2 regions of the Arthrobacter sp. TMS2-4 genome follow, and region 1 is predicted to be linked to the other one. Evidence: predicted binding sites of a transcription regulator. Region 1 holds the regulator's gene; the other holds the start of a gene.
The links. The regulator HspR, encoded in region 1, represses chaperone genes until heat shock. The targets are predictions, from matches to a motif close to AAGTTGAGTCNNNNNGACTCAACTT.
Positions count from the first base shown of each region.

Region 2: ACX80F_RS06255 (Hsp20/alpha crystallin family protein) is a predicted target of HspR. The motif match lies at 3,217-3,241, and genes of this name have one in related genera.

Region 1 covers NZ_JBTNDI010000011.1:18,286-25,238, reverse strand. The annotation lists gene pulA (pullulanase-type alpha-1,6-glucosidase) at 1-735, opposite strand, end outside; gene ACX80F_RS13355 (LacI family DNA-binding transcriptional regulator) at 884-1,927, shown strand; gene ACX80F_RS13350 (heat shock protein transcriptional repressor HspR) at 1,924-2,370, opposite strand; gene ACX80F_RS13345 (DnaJ C-terminal domain-containing protein) at 2,426-3,424, opposite strand; gene ACX80F_RS13340 (nucleotide exchange factor GrpE) at 3,615-4,277, opposite strand; gene dnaK (molecular chaperone DnaK) at 4,279-6,150, opposite strand; gene ACX80F_RS13330 (DUF2252 domain-containing protein) at 6,290-6,953, opposite strand, start outside.
Region 2 covers NZ_JBTNDI010000003.1:155,067-162,019, reverse strand. The annotation lists gene ku (non-homologous end joining protein Ku) at 1-43, shown strand, start outside; gene ACX80F_RS06280 (hypothetical protein) at 43-297, shown strand; gene nhaA (Na+/H+ antiporter NhaA) at 299-1,717, opposite strand; gene ACX80F_RS06270 (haloacid dehalogenase type II) at 1,899-2,567, opposite strand; gene ACX80F_RS06265 (DUF2630 family protein) at 2,567-2,812, opposite strand; tRNA gene ACX80F_RS06260 (tRNA-Val) at 3,004-3,077, shown strand; gene ACX80F_RS06255 (Hsp20/alpha crystallin family protein) at 3,296-3,751, shown strand; gene ACX80F_RS06250 (SDR family oxidoreductase) at 3,847-4,653, shown strand; gene ACX80F_RS06245 (hypothetical protein) at 4,748-4,966, shown strand; gene ACX80F_RS06240 (SRPBCC family protein) at 5,076-5,615, opposite strand; gene ACX80F_RS06235 (Dps family protein) at 5,831-6,325, shown strand; gene solA (N-methyl-L-tryptophan oxidase) at 6,464-6,953, shown strand, end outside.

The DNA.
Region 1 (6,953 bases):
GAGCAGTTGCCCCTTCAGCAGGTCCCCAGCCGTCCGCGCGTCCTTCGTGCCGAGGGTCACGGTCGGCAGCTCCGCCAGATGCGGGTAGCGGGCCGCGAGATCCGCGGGCAGGGCGTCGCCGCCGCGGTCGAGGTCGATGTAGGTGCCGCCCGTGACGGCGTCGTCGGCGGCGGCGAGCCCGCCCTCCGGAGCGGAGTAGAGCCGGAAGCGGGCGTCGGCGGGCACGTCCGCACCCCAGGCGAGGGTGTCTGCCGTCAGCCAGTGCGCCGCCGTCGACCCCGTCGGCGCACTGGGCGCGTCGCTCGAGATGACGTGCGTGCGGTGGTTGTACGTGAAGGTCACGGGGCCGCCCGGGGCCTGGAGCGCCAGGTTCGCGCCACCGGCAGCGCCGTCGGCGCCGTAGTTCTCACCCCAGGACCCGTTGAGCGCCACCTTGTACTCGTAGGCTCCGGCGGGGACGTCGAAGGTCGCCGACCACGTGTCCGGAGAGCCGTCCACGGGGACGAGCGTCGTGGCGGCGCACTCCGGCTGCCAGTCGTCGGGGCAGCCGAGTTCCGCCTGCAGGGAGCCGACCAGCGCCACCGTGCCCGGCGGGGTCGTGTGGTCGGCCAGCGCGGGCGCCGGCATGAAGGTCGCGAGGAGCGGGGCGGTCAGGACGACGGCGGCCAGTCGGGAGCGGCGCCGCAGCGCTGGTCTCCCGCCGGTCCGGCCCGTGTCCAAGCTGTTCAGGGTCATGGTGGTCCTTCCCCGGCATGCGTCGCTGCAGGCCGGACGGGGGGTGGATATCCCGACCCTAAGGAGGGCACGCGGCCATCGTCAAGGAATTTACAAAACTTTCACGCAATCTTTCCAACCGGACCGGGGGCTGCGCTAGATTGGGGCCATGACTCCCGGCAAGCGTAACGAGCGGCCGCGCCTGGACGACGTCGCCCGCACCGCCGGCGTCAGCGTCCCCACGGTGTCGCGGGTCCTGAACGGCAAGGGCGGCGCCTCCCAGGAGACCCGGGAAGCCGTCCTCGCGGCGATGGACAGCCTGGGCTACGAGCGGCCGTCCCGGACGGCCGGACGCTCCAAGGGGCAGATCGGCGTCGTCGTCCCGGATCTCGTGAATCCGATCTTCCCGGCGTTCGCCGGCGCGATCGCCGCACTCCTGGCGCCGAACGACTACATTCCTGCCCTGTGCACCCTGCCGGGTGGCGGCATCACCGAGGACGAGTACGTCGCCCTCATGCTGGATCAGGGCGTGAGCGGGATCATCTTCGTCTGCGCCGCCCACTCCGACGGCCGGGCGAGCATGGAGCGCTATCGTCGCCTGCGCGGCCGCGTGCCGTTCGTCCTCGTCAACGGCGCCAGGCCCGAGATCGACGCACCGTCCGTCTCGAACGACGACGCCACGGCCATCCGCACGGCCGTCCGGCACCTCGTGGCACAGGGCCATCAGCGCGTCGGCTTCGCGTCCGGCCCCGACCGGTTCATCCCGAGCCGACGAAAGCTGGAGGGCTTCCACTCCGGGCTTCTCCAGTTCCTCGGGGAGGACGACGCCGGACCGCACATCGCGACGAGCATGTTCAGTATCGAGGGCGGACAGAGTGCGGCCAACGAGCTCATCGATTCGGGACACACAGGAATCGTCTGCGCTTCGGACGTCATGGCCCTCGGGGCCGTACGCGCCGCACAGACCCGGGGCCTCCGGGTGCCGGAGGACATCTCGGTGGTCGGGTTCGACGACTCGCCGCTCATGGCCTTCACCGATCCTCCGCTGACGACGCTGCGGCAGAACGTGGCGGCGATGGCCGAGGCGGCCGTCCACGCCCTGGTCACGGAACTGGACGGGGACCGCACCACGCGCACGGAGATCCTGTTCCAGTCGGACCTGGTGGTCCGCGGCTCCACCGGGGCGGGACCGGCGGTGCGGTCGGGCGCCTAGGTGTAGGGGGGCCGGTTGTACGCGGTGCGGGCCGGTTCGGGACGCCACACCATGAGGGCCTGACTGCGGGGCCGCGGGCGCTGCCCGCGGGCGAGGGTGACGACGTCCCCCGCGAGCCCGGCGGCGAACACCCGGCTCGACTCCGCCTGGACCCGGCGGGCCGCCAGTTCGGCGGACAGTTCCACGACGCGGGACTGCAGGGCAGCAACCTGGTTCTCGAGGTCGAGGATCCTCCGGATGCCCTCGAGCGACACGCCCTCCTGCGAGAGTCGCTGGACCTGGCGGAGGGTGCTGACGTCCTTCTGCGAGTAGCGCCGCGCACGGCCCGGCGCCCGGCTCGGCGTGACGAGGCCGAGGCGGTCGTACTGGCGGAGGGTCTGCGGATGCATGTCGGCGAGCTCGGCGGCCACCGAGATGACGTAGATGGGCAGGGTGTGGTCCATTGCGGGCAGCCCTCCTTCCGTTACCGATGCTCCCGGGTCCTGCTCGAGCGTGCTGCTACAGGCGCGCCTTCGCGGCAAGACCGGCGCGGGGATCCGCGTCCTTCGTGGCCGCGCGGAAGGTCTCCACGGCGGCCTGGGCCTCCTTGGACAGGTTCTGCGGAACGACGACGTCGACGGTCACGAGCAGGTCGCCGGTCGCCTTCGACGTCTTCACACCCCGGCCCTTGAGCCGGAGCGTCCTGCCGGACGGCGTGCCGGCGGGCACCCGCATGGTGACCATCTCACCGGAGAGCGTCGGGACCTGGATCTCGGCACCGAGCGCAGCCTCCGGGAAGCTGACGGGCACGTGGACGCGGATGTTGTCGCCGTCGCGCTTGAAGAGCGGGTGCTCCTTCACGCTGACGCTGACCATGAGATCACCAGGGCCGGCCTGGCCCGGCTGGCCCTTGCCCTTGACGCGGACTTTCTGGCCGTCACGGATGCCCGCGGGGATGCGGACGTCGATCTGCTCCCCGGAGGGCTCGCGCAGTCCGATCGTCGTGCCGTTGATGGCACCGGCGAAGGAGATGGACGTGCTCGCCGTGCGGTCGGCGCCCTTCTGCGGGCGGGTGGACTGGAATCCGCCCGGGAAGCCACCGCCGCCCATGCCCCCGCCGCCGCCGAACAGGTCGGCGAACTCGGGGGGCAGGTTGCTGTTGGAGAAGCCGGTACGCTGGCGGCTTCCCGCACCCTGGCCGAAGAGGTTGCCGAAGACGTCCTCGAAGCCGGCGTTGCCGCCGGCGCCGCCGCCCGCTCCACCCGCCGAGAAGCGCGCGCCGCCGCCCATCGCGCGGATGGCGTCGTACTGCTGGCGCTCTTCGGGATCGGACAGCACGGAGTAGGCCTCCGACACGTCCTTGAAGGTGCGCTCCGACGCTGCGGCCCCCTGGTTCTGGTCAGGGTGGTGCTTGCGGGCGAGCTTCCGGTACGCCTTCTTGATCTCGTCACCGGACGCGTCCTTGGAGACACCGAGGATCTTGTAGAAATCCTTGTCGACCCAATCCTGACTGGCCAATTGGTGTCTCCTTCCTAGGTACTGCTGAAAGTGTGGGGCCCGAAGCGTCGGGGTACAGCTTCCTGTATCCGCCACATCGGGGAGAACCGGGTGGGGTGGTCTTCCGTAGGGCCTTTAATATTCCTTCGCGAGCTCTGCGAGCGCAGGAATTTCGTTGGCCCGGGAAGACCATCCCACCCGGCGGGTACAACTACTCCGGCACTGCCACGATCACCTGGGCGGCACGGAGGACGCGCTCGCCCTTGCGGTAGCCCGCACGGAGGATCTGGCTGACGCTGTCGGCCTGGACCTCGGCGCTCGGCTGCTGCATGAGTGCCTCGTGGATGTTCGGGTCGAACACGACACCCACTTCGTCGATGCGGGCCAGTTCGTACGCCTTCAGGACGTTCTCGAGCTTTCCCGCGATGGCCGCGAACGGGCCCTCCGCGAGATCGCCGTGCTGGCGCGCGGCGTCGATGTCGTCGAGGACGGGCATCAGCGAGTTGAGGACGCCGATGACCGCCTGGTCGCGGGCGACGTCCCGGTCACGCTCCACCCGACGCCGGTAGTTGACGTACTCCGCCTGCAGGCGGAGCAGGTCGGTGCGGAGTTCCGCGACGACGTCCACCGCCGGGTTGGTCTCGCCCTCGGCGCCGGCCTCGTTCAGGATGGCCTCGGCCTGGGCCAGTGCATCCCCCTCGGAGGCGTCGGCTACGGGCGTGTCCTGCGCACCGGCCGCGGATTCCTCCGCGACCGGCTCGCCGGCATCCTGCTGCTGCCCACGGACGTCGCCTGTCTCAGGGTCGATGTTCCGGCTGTCGGACGGGTTCACCGGCTCTGACTGGTGCTCTTCTTCATTTCCGTGGTGCGGCATGTTACTTCTTCTCGCTGGTGTCTTCGTCGACCACTTCGGCGTCGACGATGTCCTCGTCGGTGCCCGCGGAGGCCGGCTGGTCGTCGGCGGGGGCGGCACCGGGCTGGCCGGCGTCCTGCTGGGCCGAGGCGTAGATCGCTTCACCGAGCTTGGACTGCGACGCCTGCAGCTTCTCGTAAGCCACCTTCACCTCGTCGTCGTTGTCCTGCGTCTCGAGAGCCTTCTTGAGGGCGTCGACGTCGGCCTGGACCTCGGTCCTGACCTCTTCCGGCAGCTTGTCCGCGTTGTCGGCGATCAGCTTGTCCACCGAGTAGGCGAGCTGCTCGGCACCGTTGCGGACGTCGGCGGCCTCGCGGCGCTGCTTGTCCTCGGCGGCGTGCTCCTCGGCCTCCCGCACCATGCGGTCGATGTCCTCCTTGGAGAGGGAGGAACCACCGGTGATGGTCATCGACTGCTCGGTGCCGGTGCCCTTGTCCTTGGCGGACACGTGCACGATGCCGTTGGCGTCGATGTCGAAGGTGACCTCGACCTGCGGGACGCCGCGCGGCGCCGGCGCGATGCCGGTCAGCTCGAACGTGCCCAGCGGCTTGTTGTCGCGGGTGAACTCGCGCTCGCCCTGGAACACCTGGATGGCCACGGACGGCTGGTTGTCGTCCGCCGTGGTGAAGGTCTCGCTGCGCTTGGTGGGGATGGCCGTGTTGCGCTCGATGAGCTTGGTCATCATGCCGCCCTTGGTCTCGATACCGAGGGACAGCGGGGTGACGTCGATGAGGAGGACGTCCTTGCGCTCGCCCTTCAGCACACCGGCCTGCAGTGCGGCACCGACGGCCACGACCTCGTCCGGGTTGACGCCCTTGTTGGGCTCCTTGCCGCCGGCGAGTTCCTTGACGAGCTCGCTGACCGCGGGCATGCGGGTGGAACCGCCGACGAGGACGATGTGGTCGATGTCGGCCACCTTGATACCGGCTTCGGTGATGACGTCGTGGAACGGCTTCTTCGTGCGGTCCAGCAGATCCTTGGTGAGGTCCTGGAACTTGGCGCGGGAGAGGTGCTCGTCGAGGTGGACGGGTCCGTCCGGCGTCACGGAGAGGTACTGCAGGGAGATGTTGGTGGAGGTCGCCGAGGACAGCTCCTTCTTAGCCTGCTCGGCGGCTTCCTTGAGCCTCTGCAGCGCGATCTTGTCCTTGGACAGATCGGCGCCCTTGGCCTTGGCCTGCGAGAGGAGGTAGTCCACGACGCGCTGGTCCCAGTCGTCGCCACCGAGGCGGTTGTCACCGGAGGTCGAGCGGACCTGGATGGTGGAGAAGGCGTCCTCGTCCTTGCCGACCTCCAGCAGGGAGACGTCGAACGTTCCGCCGCCGAGGTCGAACACGAGGATCAGCTCGTCTTCCTTGCCCTTGTCGAGGCCGTACGCGAGGGCTGCGGCCGTGGGCTCGTTGACGATGCGCAGCACCTTCAGTCCTGCGACCTCGCCGGCCTCCTTGGTGGCCTGGCGCTCGGCGTCGTTGAAGTAAGCGGGCACCGTGATCACGGCGTCGGTGACCTTCTCGCCGAGGTAGCTCTCGGCGTCGGTCTTGAGCTTCTGGAGGATACGCGCGGAGATCTCCTGCGGCGTGTACTTCTTGTCGTCGATGGCGACATCCCACTGGGTGCCCATGTGGCGCTTGACCGACGCGATGGTGCGGTCGATGTTGTTGACGGCCTGGCGCTTGGCGATCTCGCCGACCAGGACTTCGCCGGACTTGGAGAATGCGACGATCGACGGCGTGGTGCGGGCGCCTTCGGCGTTCGCGATGACGGTGGGCTCGCCACCTTCGAGAACCGAGACGACCGAGTTGGTGGTTCCGAGGTCAATACCTACTGCACGTGACATGCAAATTCCTTTCGACTGCCCGGGATTTGCGAGGCGCTCATCCGCCGGGCGCGTAGATTGAGCGTTCTGCACTCAACTATACGGGCGCGCCTCCGGAGAACAAAATGGACTTGAGTCGACGTGGCTCAACTCCTGCTGGTCAGTCGGCCGGCACCGCGGAGATGAGCCCTTCCCGGAAGGCGTCGACGAAGAGCGCGTGGTCCGTGCGCACAGTCTCCGCATACGCCTCCCCGAATCCGACGATGTCGTCGACGAAATTCTCGTGTGACCGGTCCACCGCGGCCAGGATGGCGGTCTCCGTCCGGAAGGGCACGAGGTCGTGGTCGCTGTCCTCGTCGGTGGAGCAGTGGATCTTCGCCGTGGCCTGCCCGAGCGCCTCGAGCACCGGCATCATCTGCTCCGGCTCCGTCAGGTCCTCCCAGGAGAGATCGCGCTTGTAGGGGGAGAGCTCCGACACGACGAAGGAGATCCCACGGATCGTCGTGTAGCCGAGGAACGGGTCGGTGTGGGTCTGCAGGGACCGCTGGCTGATGACGGCGCGGTGCCCGTCGTCCACGAAGTAGCCGCGGACGCGCTCGTCGTCGACGATCCGGCTGGGCGCGGCGATGTTCGACTGCTTCATGGTGAGGATGATGTCGTTCTCCTGTGCCTCGTCGAAGCCCTCGATGAGCACGTTGTAGGTCGGCAGGCCGGCGCTGCCGATCCCGAATCCCTTCTTGCCCACGATGCCCTTCACCCGGTAGAACACGCGCCGCAGGGACCGCTCGCTGTCCGGGATGGTGGAGAGGTATCGGTCGAACGCG
Region 2 (6,953 bases), on a different contig from region 1:
GTCCGCGAAGGACTCCGGCTCCTCGAAGAAGAAGGGCGCGTGATGGGATTCTTCACCGACAGCCTCGGCCGCCAGACGGTCGCCCAGAAGCCGAACGCGCCCATCCTGGGATGGGCGGCGCTCGGCGCGGCGTCCTTCCTGGCGCTCGAGGAGCAGAACCGCGAGCGCCTGCGCCGGGCCAGTGCCGTGTGCCTGGCCCTCTGGGCCGTACTCGAGCTCGTCTCCGGGCGCAGCGGCTTCCGCCGCAGTGCCGGCGCCCTGACGCTGTCCTGGCTGTGGCGGCGCGCGAACGCCTGACTTAGCGCTGCTCGAACACGTCGGGGATGCCGTCGTGATCGGCGTCGATCTTCTCCTGCTCCTCGATCTCGCGGTACCGCTTGTTCCGCAGGCGCAGCAGCGCGGCGGCGGCGAGTGCGGCAATCAGGGATCCGAGGAGGATGGCGACCTTCGCGTGGTCGTCCTCCGGAGTGCCCTGGCCGAAACCGAGCTCGCTGATGAGCAGCGACACCGTGAACCCGACGCCCGCCAGCAAGGCGACGCCGATGATGTCCACCCAGGTGAGATCGGGGTCGAGGTTCGCCTTCGTGGTCTTCGTGACGGCGAGGGTGGCCAGCAGGATCCCGACGGGCTTGCCGATGACGAGGGCGACCATGATGCCGACGGCGATGGGATCGGTGACGGCACTCACGAGTCCGTCGACGCCGCCGATGGCCACTCCTGCTGAGAAGAAGGCGAAGACCGGCACGGCGAAGCCTGCGGACAGCGGGCGGATGCGGTGCTCGAGGGTGTCGGCCAGCCCGTCGGGCTGCACGTCGTGCGCCTTGGCCGGACCGTCGGCCGGCTCGATGTCCACGGGCTCTGCCGGGTCGTCCAGGTCGGAGGCCTTCACGCCGTGCGGGAGGACGGGGATCGCGAAGCCGAGCAGGACGCCGGCGACGGTCGCGTGCACCCCTGATTCGTGCACCAGGGCCCACACCACGAAGCCGAGCGGCAGCAGGATCAGCCAGGGAGCCCAGACCCGGCGCTGGAAGAAGGTGGGGAAGCGCTGCGCGAGGAAGGCGAAGAGCGCCAGCGGGACGAGCGCGATCAGCAGCGGCGGGACGGAGATGTCCTCCGAGTAGAAGAACGCGATGATGCTGATGGCCAGGAGGTCGTCCACGACGGCGAGCGTCAGCAGGAAGATGCGCAGCGAGCTGGGGAGTGAGGAGCCGACGACGGCGAGGACGGCCACGGCGAAGGCGATGTCCGTCGCCGTCGGGATGGCCCAGCCGCGCAGGGCCTCGGGGCCCGCATTCAGCGTGATGGCGACGTACACCAGGGCCGGCACGACGACGCCGCCGATCGCCGCGGCGACGGGGACGATCGCCCGGTCGAACTTGCGCAGGTCACCGGCGACGAACTCGCGTTTCAGCTCGAGGCCGGCGAGGAAGAAGAAGATGGCGAGCAGTCCGTCCGCGGCCCAGGCGCCGACGCTCAGCTCGAGGTGCCAGGGTTCGTAGCCGAACCGGAAGTCGCGGACGGCGAAGTAGGTGTCCGCCGCGGCGGTGTTGGCGAGGATGAGGGCCAGCACGGTGGCGACGAGGAGAAGTCCTCCGCCGACGGTCTCCTTGCGCAGGATGCCGGAGATGCGCAGGTGTTCCGGGTAGCTGCTCCGGCTGAAGACCGTTGCGCCGCGGGACGTTCCGGGCGGGCTGGACGGTGTGTCGTGGGAAGTCATGGGTTCCTGGGATCGGGCTCGCTCGTATGAGCGCCGACCAGACTTCCCGGCTCACCAGAATGACCAGCGTAGCGCGGGAGCGGATCGGACGGCGACAAGAGATGTCTCGCCCTGGGCCTTGCGCGGCCCGCAGCGTGTCCATCGGACGGACAGGACCTGCGTCGGTCACCCAGTGGGGCGGTCATCCTGCGAGGAGGCGGGGCAGCTCGGTGATCGCCGACACCTCGTGGTCCGGGCGGGTCATGACGGCGGGGTAGGGAGCGCCTGAGCGGTTGAGCCAGACCGTGCGGAGACCCGCACGCGCGGCCCCGTCGATGTCCCACGGGTGGACCGCGACGAGCACGACGTCGCCCGCCTCCCGCTGGAGCTCCTGGAGGGCGTAGGCATAGGACTCCGGGGCCGGCTTCCATCGCGGCGCATCCTCGACGGACAGGACGGAGCCGACATCTCCGCGCACGCCTGCCCGCTCGAGGAGGCCTTCCGCGGTCGCGGCGGCACCGTTGGTGAGGGCTGCCACCTCGAAGCCACTGCCGGCCAGGGCCCGGATCCCCTCGGCGACGTCCGGGTGGACAGGCAGCGCCTGCAGGCTCGTCATCACGTGGCCTACCGCGTCCCCGGGGTCCCGGTTGAGCGGCTGGTCCGCGAGGACCGTGCGCAGCGCGTCCTCGGCGACCTCGCCGAAGGGCGTGTTCTGCCCGGCGGCCGTGAGGGCGAACCCGTCACGGAGCACGGAGGCGAACCAGAGCGCGGCGAGTTGTGGAGGAGCCCCCACCTCCTCGAAGTGCTGGGACATCCGCCCCAGATCCGAGAGGGTCTCGTTGACGTCGAACAGTACGAGCGGCAGGGCCATTACTGGCGGTACCCCTCCACCTGGCTGACGGGGCGCGCGTCGGCGTCTGCCGGGTCCTCTCCGGCGTCGGCCTTCGCGCGGCGCCGGCGCAGCAGGTCCCAGCACTGGTCGAGTTCCTCCTCGACCTGCTTGAGGCGGGTCGCGTGGTCCTGCTGATCGGCTTCGGCACCCTGGGGCTGGTCACGGAGGTCGTGCTCCTCCTGGACGAGGGTCTGGATGCGCTGGAGGATGTCCTGGTTGTCCATGGTGGTGTCCCTTCGTGGGGTGATGCCTGATGGCGTCCACAACGCTCAGCAGGCTTTCCTTCAGGCTACTGAGGCCGCACCGCGATGGCCAGCACGGCGCCGGACTCCCGCCCGGCGCGGCCGTGCCAGGGGTGGAGGTAGGGGGAATTTGGCACGGGGCGCGGATGGCCTAAGCTATGGGAGAACCAATTGCCTGTGTAGCTCAGTCTGGTAGAGCATCCGCTTCACACGCGGAAGGCCCGGGGATCGAGGCCCCGCGCAGGCACTGGGAATCAGCTCGTGAGAGCACCACGGAAAGGCTCGTACCGATATGTCGGGACGGGCCTTTTCTGCGTCCCGGAGCGTTCGTTCTGGGCGAACACCAACCCTTAGCACTCGCCGCATCCGAGTGCTAACATTCTTCGTAGTTGAGCGGAGGGCGCTCAACCCTGACGAACCAACCACCCACAGGTGGCATCAGCGAAGGAGTTGTTTCCCGTGGCCATGAAATTCGACCCTTTCCGTGAACTGGACCGCGTGACCGGCGCCCTGTTGGAGGGCCGTCCCGGACTGCGCCTCATGCCGATGGACCTCTACCGTGAGAAGGACCACTACGTGCTCTCCGCGGACCTCCCGGGTATCGACCCGGGATCCGTCGACATCGACGTCGACGGCCAGCTCCTCACCATCCGCGCCGAGCGCACGCTGCGGAGCGCCGAGGGCGTCAAGTGGCTGACCCGCGAGCGCGAGAGCGGCTCGTTCCTGCGCCAGCTCAATCTCGGCCAGGGCGTCGACACGGAGGGCATCGCCGCCCGCTACGAGAACGGCGTGCTCAGCGTGACGATCCCCGTCATCGAACGCGCGAGGCCCCGCAAGATCGAAGTGATCAGCGGGGAATCCGCCGAACCGGTGCGGTCGTCATCCTCCGATGCGACACCCCAGGGCGCCGTCGACGCGTAGGACCACCCACCGCGCGTACCCCCGGACACCTGTCCGAGGGTACGCGGCGTCCTTCGAGGAGTTCCGCTTGCATGCCGGGGGGCCGGGTGCGAAGGATGGGGGGCATGGACTTCACACCGAGCAAAGCAATCGTCACCGGCTCCGATTCCGGCATCGGCCGCGCGACGGCCCTCGCCCTCGCTGCGGCGGGCTGCGACGTCGGCGTAACCTGGCACTCCGACCAGGAGGGCGCCGAGGAGACCGCGCGGCTCGTGCGGGAGAAGGGCGTTCAGGCCGCCGTCGCGCGGCTCGACACCACGGACGCGCCGGCCTGCGGCGACGTCGTCGACCACCTCGCGCAGGAGCTCGGCGGCCTCGACGTCTTCGTCAACAACGCCGGAGTCAACGGCGGCACCATGTTCATGGACACGGACTGGGAGACCTGGCGCGGCACCATGGGTGCCAACCTCGATGGCGCCTTCGTCTGCCTGCAGCGCGCGGCGCAGCACATGCTCGACGGCGGCCGGGGCGGACGCATCATCGCCGTCACCAGCGTGCACCAGGAGCAGCCCCGCGTGGGCTCCGCCGCGTACGACGCCTCCAAGCACGGCCTCGGCGGCCTCATCCGGACCATCGCGCTCGAACTGGCGGACCGGGGCATCACCGCGAACGCCGTGCTGCCCGGCGAGATCAACACGCCCATGAACGACTCCCAGGATCAGGACCCGCGCGACATGGACCGTCCCGGCATCCCCCTCGGCCGGCCCGGCGCGCCGGAGGAGATCGCCGACGTCGTGGCCTTCCTCGCCTCCGGTGCTTCCAGCTACGTCAACGGGGCCTCGTTCGTGGTCGACGGCGGGATGCTCCTCATGGGACCCCAGGCGGGATCGCACCTGACGAGCGGGAGCTGGCGGACCCTGTGACCCCGTGCGGGTGAGAGACCTTCAGCGGGCGTTCACGCGCCGTTCAGCGAGCACGGCTAGCGTGGAATCTCCGGAACCTCTCGAAAGGCCCGCCATGAACGTCCTGCCCCTCACCGCCCATGCCGACGCCCAGGACTGGTCGGGCTTTCGGGGCGGCCAGCACGTCGTCCTCCAGCACGCCTCCGGATCCAAGCTTGGCGGCGTGCTGGACATGAGGACCGACGACGCCTCCGTGGTATGGGTCCTGCTGAACGACGGCGGCGGCCGCCGCCTCATCCACCGGGAGGACGGCTACCGACTGCGTCGCGCCTGACCCGACGCGCCCGCTGGCCGATCGCCCGGCGCCGGGCCTCGACGCCGATCCCGTGGAACGGGAAGAGGCGGACCCCTTCCGGGGCCCGCCTCTTCTCGTTCGAAACACGTCAGCCGACGCGCGGACCGCCCGACTCGGGATCGTCCGTCGAGGTGTCCGGCAGGGTGCTGTTCGCCGGCTCCGCCTCGGTGGTGACACCCGAGAACGGCGCCGCGACGTCGCCACGCCAGGCGCCCGTCTCGCCACCGCTGTTCTCGATGAACGCCTTGAACCGCTTGAGGTCGCCCTTCACCTGTGAGGTGTCCGCATTGACGACGGCCCCGACCTTCTCGATGAAGGTCTCAGGGTGCCAGTCGATCTGCACCATGAGTCGGGTGGTGTTCTCGTCCAGACGGTGGAAGGTGACCACGCCCGCGTGGGATTCGCCGTCGGTGCTCTTCCAGGCCACCCGCTCGTCGGGGTGCTGCTCGGTGATCTCGGCATCGAACTCGCGGCGCACGCCCCCGATGCTCGTCACCCAGTGGGTGGAGGTCTCCGTGGTCTGCGTGATCGACTCGACCCCTCCCATGAACTGGGGGAAGCTCTCGAACTGGGTCCACTGGTTGTAAGCGGTGCTGACCGGTACTGATACGTCGATGGATTCCTGCACTGAAGCCAAAACGGTTCCTCCTAGATCGGACTCCGGCGTCGTCCGCGCACCGTTGCAGGCATCTGGACGACGAAACCGTAAGTCCCCTTAGCGTAGGCAGATCGGCTGGAATTGACCAACGCGCGCGGCTAGGGTGAAAGAAGTCCCTGCGGCAGGAATCGGCGCTTCCGGCGCCCCGGCCGACGGGAGAAAATCTCTCTAGCACTGGAGGATCCATGAAGGCATCACCCACCCTCACAGACAACATGCAGGCCGTCCTCGTCGATCTCATCGAGTTGCACCTGCAGGGCAAGCAGGCCCACTGGAACGTGGTCGGCAAGAACTTCCGTGACCTCCACTTGCAGCTCGACGAGATCATCGAGGACGCACGCCTCTTCGCGGACGAGATGGCGGAGCGAATGCGCGCACTGCATGCCGTGCCCGACGGCCGCAGCGTGGCCGTGGCCGAGGGCACCAAGATCGACCCGTTCCCGGCGGGCCTCGTCTCGACCAAGGACACCGTGGGCCTCGTGGTCCGGATGCTGAATGCCAGCGTCAAGACCATGCGGGACGTCCACGACCAGATCGACGAGGAGGATCCCACCACGGCGGACCTGCTGCACGGCTTCATCGCCAAGCTCGAGCAGTACGCGTGGATGGTCGATGCCGAGAACATGGAGCCCACCGCGGAGGTCGTCTCCCCCGCCGGCACCGACAAGGCAACCGTCTGACGGACCTGATCTCCTGATGTTCGGGAGGGGGACGCGCATCGGCGCTTCCCCCTCCTGTGTGTCCGGGGACCGTCTGCGGTCGCCTGGAAGTGAATCTCGCTGACACCGTCCCGCTTGAGATGTGGAGCAACAAGAGACATGAACACCTCGAAATACGTCGTGGTGGGAGCAGGTCTCGCCGGCGCCGCCACCGCCTGGCACCTGGCTTCCCGTGGCCACGAAGTGACCGTGCTCGAGCGGTCCACCCCGGCCAACGAGTGGGGCAGCTCCCACGGGTCGGCCCGCATCTTCCGCTACGCGTATCCGGAGCCGGGGTACACGCGGATGGTGATCGATGCCAAGCAGGGCTGGGACGAGCTCGAGCGGCTCAGCGACAGGCAGCTGATCACCCCTACGGGGTCGGTCGACCATGGATCTGTACGCCGACCGCGGCAACTGGCAGAGGTCCTGCAGTCGGCGGGGGTGGAGCACGAGCTGCTGAGCCCCGAAGAGGCCCAGCATCGCTGGCCCCAGCTGGTGTTCGACACCGACGTGCTGTGGCACCCCGGCGCCGGGGTGCTCGATGCCGAGACCGCGGTCACCACGATGGTGGAGCTCGCCCTGACCCACGGGGCGCAGATCAGGACCG